DNA from 2 places in the Enterobacter sp. UPMP2052 genome. Region 1 is predicted to be linked to the other one. Evidence: predicted binding sites of a transcription regulator. Region 1 holds the regulator's gene; the other holds the start of a gene.
The links. The regulator LexA, encoded in region 1, represses DNA repair genes until DNA is damaged. The targets are predictions, from matches to a motif close to TNCTGTATGTACATACAGNA.

Region 2: rmuC (DNA recombination protein RmuC) is a predicted target of LexA. The motif match lies at 893-912, and genes of this name have one in related genera.

The regions. Positions count from the first base shown of each region.
Region 1 covers NZ_JBSKJR010000012.1:35,724-37,928, forward strand. The annotation lists gene plsB (glycerol-3-phosphate 1-O-acyltransferase PlsB) at 1-20, opposite strand, end outside; gene ACWKX3_RS20680 (diacylglycerol kinase) at 227-595, shown strand; gene lexA (transcriptional repressor LexA) at 704-1,312, shown strand; gene dinF (MATE family efflux transporter DinF) at 1,378-2,205, shown strand, end outside.
Region 2 covers NZ_JBSKJR010000015.1:17,192-19,396, forward strand. The annotation lists gene rmuC (DNA recombination protein RmuC) at 1-849, opposite strand, end outside; gene udp (uridine phosphorylase) at 989-1,750, opposite strand; gene ACWKX3_RS22025 (dienelactone hydrolase family protein) at 2,006-2,205, shown strand, end outside.

The DNA of each region.
Region 1 (2,205 bases):
ATTCGTGGCCAGCCGGACATAAACGATGTAAAGCCTCTGGTTAATAATGCAATTGCGGCGCAAGGATAACAGAAAGCGCGCAAGATTTCTGTTGTTACCCGTCATACTTCAGGCTGCAGCAAAACGCGCTGCGGCTATATACACTGCATCCTTCAGGCTCGCCTGAGGCAGCATGAATGATTTTGTGTATAGTTACTGACGCTATTTCCACTATAAGGTTCTTTTAATGGCCAATAATACCACTGGGTTAACCCGAATCATCAAAGCTGCAGGCTATTCATGGAAAGGTTTCCGCGCCGCATGGATCAATGAAGCTGCTTTCCGCCAGGAAGCGGTTGCCGCGATTGTCGCGGTTATCATCGCGTGTTTCCTTGATGTTGATGCCATAACCCGCGTACTCCTCATTGGTTCCGTACTTCTGGTGATGATAGTGGAAATTATCAATAGCGCTATTGAGGCAGTGGTAGACCGAATTGGTTCAGAATTTCATGAGCTTTCGGGTCGCGCTAAAGATATGGGATCGGCTGCCGTGCTGCTGGCGATTATCATCGCAGCCATCACCTGGGTCACGCTGCTTTGGTCACATTTCCGATGAGCCTCGAGGAATAATTAAGTCCCTGGTTTTTTGTGCAGTTTTTGGTTCCAAAATCGCCTTTGACTGTATATACTCACAGCATAACTGTATATACACCCAGGGGGCGGAATGAAAGCGTTAACGACCAGGCAGCAAGAGGTGTTTGATCTCATTCGGGATCATATCGGCCAGACGGGTATGCCACCCACGCGTGCAGAAATCGCGCAGCGTCTGGGTTTCCGCTCTCCAAACGCGGCTGAGGAACACCTCAAAGCGCTGGCGCGTAAAGGCGTCATTGAGATTGTTTCTGGCGCATCACGCGGTATTCGCCTGCTTGTTGAAGAAGAGACGGGTATTCCGCTGATTGGCCGTGTTGCGGCGGGTGAACCGCTGCTGGCACAGCAGCATATCGAAAGCCACTATCAGGTGGACCCCGGTATGTTTAAGCCGAGCGCTGATTTCCTGCTGCGCGTTAGCGGGATGTCGATGAAAGACATCGGTATTCTCGATGGCGATCTGCTGGCGGTTCACAAAACGCAGGACGTACGCAACGGCCAGGTTGTGGTTGCGCGCATTGATGATGAAGTGACCGTTAAGCGCCTGAAGAAACAAGGCAATACCGTGCAGCTGCTGCCGGAAAACAACGAATTCACGCCTATTGTGGTAGACCTGCGAGAACACAGCTTCTCCATTGAAGGGCTGGCCGTTGGCGTTATCCGCAACGGCGAATGGCTGTAATCTCTTCCTGACGGGCTGCGGTTTCTCCGCGGCCCGTCTCGTTTTATCGTCCCCGGTATTCTCCCATGTCACTGCTGACTGCTTCTGATAAGGCACTCTGGCGTCTCGCGCTGCCGATGATTTTTTCCAATATTACCGTTCCTCTGCTCGGCCTGGTGGACACGGCGGTTATTGGTCATCTGGATTCCCCCGTCTATCTGGGCGGCGTGGCGATTGGCGCCACGGCAACCAGCTTCCTCTTTATGCTGCTGCTCTTTTTACGCATGAGCACCACAGGGCTGACGGCCCAGGCCTACGGCGCGAAAGATCCGCTGCGGCTGGCGCGTGCGCTGGTTCAACCTTTATTCCTGGCGCTCGGTGCAGGCGCGCTGATCGTTTTGCTGCGCACGCCGCTGATAGACCTGGCGCTGCATATCGTGGGCGGCAGCGAAGCAGTGCTGGAGCAGGCGCGGCGTTTCCTCGAAATCCGCTGGCTGAGTGCGCCCGCTTCGCTGGCAAACCTGGTTCTGCTTGGCTGGCTGCTGGGCGTGCAGTACGCCCGCGCGCCGGTGATCCTGCTGGTGGTCGGTAACCTGCTCAACATTGTGCTCGATCTCTGGCTGGTCATGGGCCTGCATATGAACGTGCGGGGGGCGGCGCTGGCAACCGCAATCGCCGAGTACGGGACATTTTTGATTGGCTTGTGGATGGTCTGGCGCGCTCTGGCGATGCGCGGGATCTCGGTTGCGCTGCTCAAAACCGCCTGGCGGGGCAATATGCGTAAGCTGCTGGCGCTCAATCGGGATATCATGCTGCGCTCGCTGCTGTTACAGCTCTGCTTCGGTGCGCTGACGGTCTTCGGGGCGCGCCTTGGGCCAGAAATTGTTGCCGTCAATGCGGTGTTAATGACGCTC
Region 2 (2,205 bases), on a different contig from region 1:
ATGCTCCTGCAGCGCCGATTCGCGGGTATAGTCATCGTCCGCGTTGAAGTAGCGTTCATACGCCACCAGCGTCATTTTGGCATCAATCACCACGTCCTTGCCCTGCGGCAGGCGGACAATCACATCCGGCTGCATGCGCGAGCGGGCATCGTTTTCAATGCTGACCTGCGTCTCGTATTCATGCCCTTCCCGCAGGCCAGAGGCTTCCAGCACGCGGGTCAGCACCACTTCGCCCCAGTTGCCCTGCGCTTTGTTATCGCCTTTCAGCGCGCGCGTCAGGTTGATGGCTTCCTGCGCCATCTGGGCGTTCAGTTGCTGGAGGTTACGAATTTCATGGGCCAGGGTGTGGCGCTCTCGCGCCTCCATGCCAAAGCTGTCCTGCACCTGGCGGCGAAAGCCATCAAGCTGTTCGCGCAGGGGCGTCAGCAGGCTGTTCAGACTTTGGCGGTTTTGTTCGTCAACGCGGCGGTTGCTGTGCTCGAAAATGCGGTTCGCGAGGTTCTCAAACTGCTCGCTCAGGCGTTGTTCGCTGTTGATCATCTGGCGGATTTTGTCTTCCGCATGCAGCTGGGTAGATTCAAGGCGGGTAGTCACTTCGCGAAGATCGGCTTCCAGCGAGGTGTTGATATCACGCAGATTGCGCACTTCGTTATTAAGCAGCTCGCACTCGTCGCGCCAGTGACCACTTTGGGCAAGCTGTTGTTTTACCGCGCTTAGTTCGGCAACCATCTCTTCACGCTCTGCCAGCTGGTCGGCCTTTTGCTGCGCGTGCTGGTAGCTGGCGATCAGCCAGCCTACGCCCACGCTCACCAGCGCAACCACTGCATAAATCAGGATAGAGATATCCACACTGCCCCCTGCATCAACGAATTTCCCGCATAAAATAGAATTGTGCTGTATAAACGTCCAGTTTGAAAGGGTTTTCCTGCGAGGCGCTACGCAAAAAGAAAAGGCCGAACGTGTCGGCCTTTTATCTCAGAAGAGAGGATTAGATCAGGCGGCGAGCCGCTTCAACCACGATTTTCACCGCATGACTTTCGGTCTGCTTCATGGTCTCAGCGTTCGGGATCTCCTGCTGGGTGCGGTTAACGATAACGCCCGCCACCATACCGGCGCGCAGGCCCTGGCTGGCACACATGGTCAGCAGGGTTGCAGATTCCATTTCGTAGTTCATCACGCCCATTGACTGCCACTCTTCCATGGAGCCTTTAAAGCGGCTGACCACGCGGCCAGAGAAGGTGTCGTAACGCTCCTGGCCCGGATAGAAGGTATCTGAAGAGGCGGTGACGCCCACGTGCGTGGTGGCACCAATGGATTTCGCCGCGTCCACCAGCGCAGTGGTACATTCAAAATCAGCGACGGCCGGGAATTCCATCGGCGCAAAGTGCAGGCTTGCACCATCCAGACGCACGGATGCGGTCGTGACCAGCACGTCACCCACGTTGATGTGTGGCTGAATGGCGCCCGTGGTACCGATACGCAGGAAAGTACGAATGCCCAGCTGAGCGAGTTCTTCAACAGCGATAGAGGTCGACGGGCCACCGATACCGGTAGAGCAGACGATGACCGCTTTGCCATCCAGCTCCGCGCGCCAGGTGGTAAATTCACGATGGGCTGCCAGCTTAACCGGCTTATCCATCAGAGCGGCGATCTTTTCCACACGCTCAGGATCGCCAGGGACGATAGCCAGCGTAGCCCCTTGTAAATCGTTTTTAGTGAGGCCGAGATGAAAAACATCAGACTTAGACATAGGTGACTCCTCTGTGGGTCGGTTAGTCAGAAGAAGTAAAAAGGTACTTTACAGAAGCAAAGCGCTGAATTTCGTGACACATCTCACCATGAATGAAAATGATTGCAGTTAATTTCCGTCAAATAGTGATTTACATCACATTAACAAGTTATATCGTAGGACACTGCACAAAAGATAGACCGTATCAGGCACTGTGGATTGTTAACCTGGTGTCTATATTTACCTTTGCGCTAACTCATTGGTACGGAGAATGCCATGACTGAAAAAACCGGCTTTGCACCTGCTGCGGCCCCTCATGCTTCCACCCTCGTCTCAACGCCTGAAGAGGCGATTACCGGGGGCGAAACCTCGATTCCCACGCAGGGAGAGAATATGCCTGCTTATCACGCGCGGCCAGAATCGGCGGAGGGTCCGCTGCCGATCGTGATTGTGGTTCAGGAGATTTTTGGCGTTCA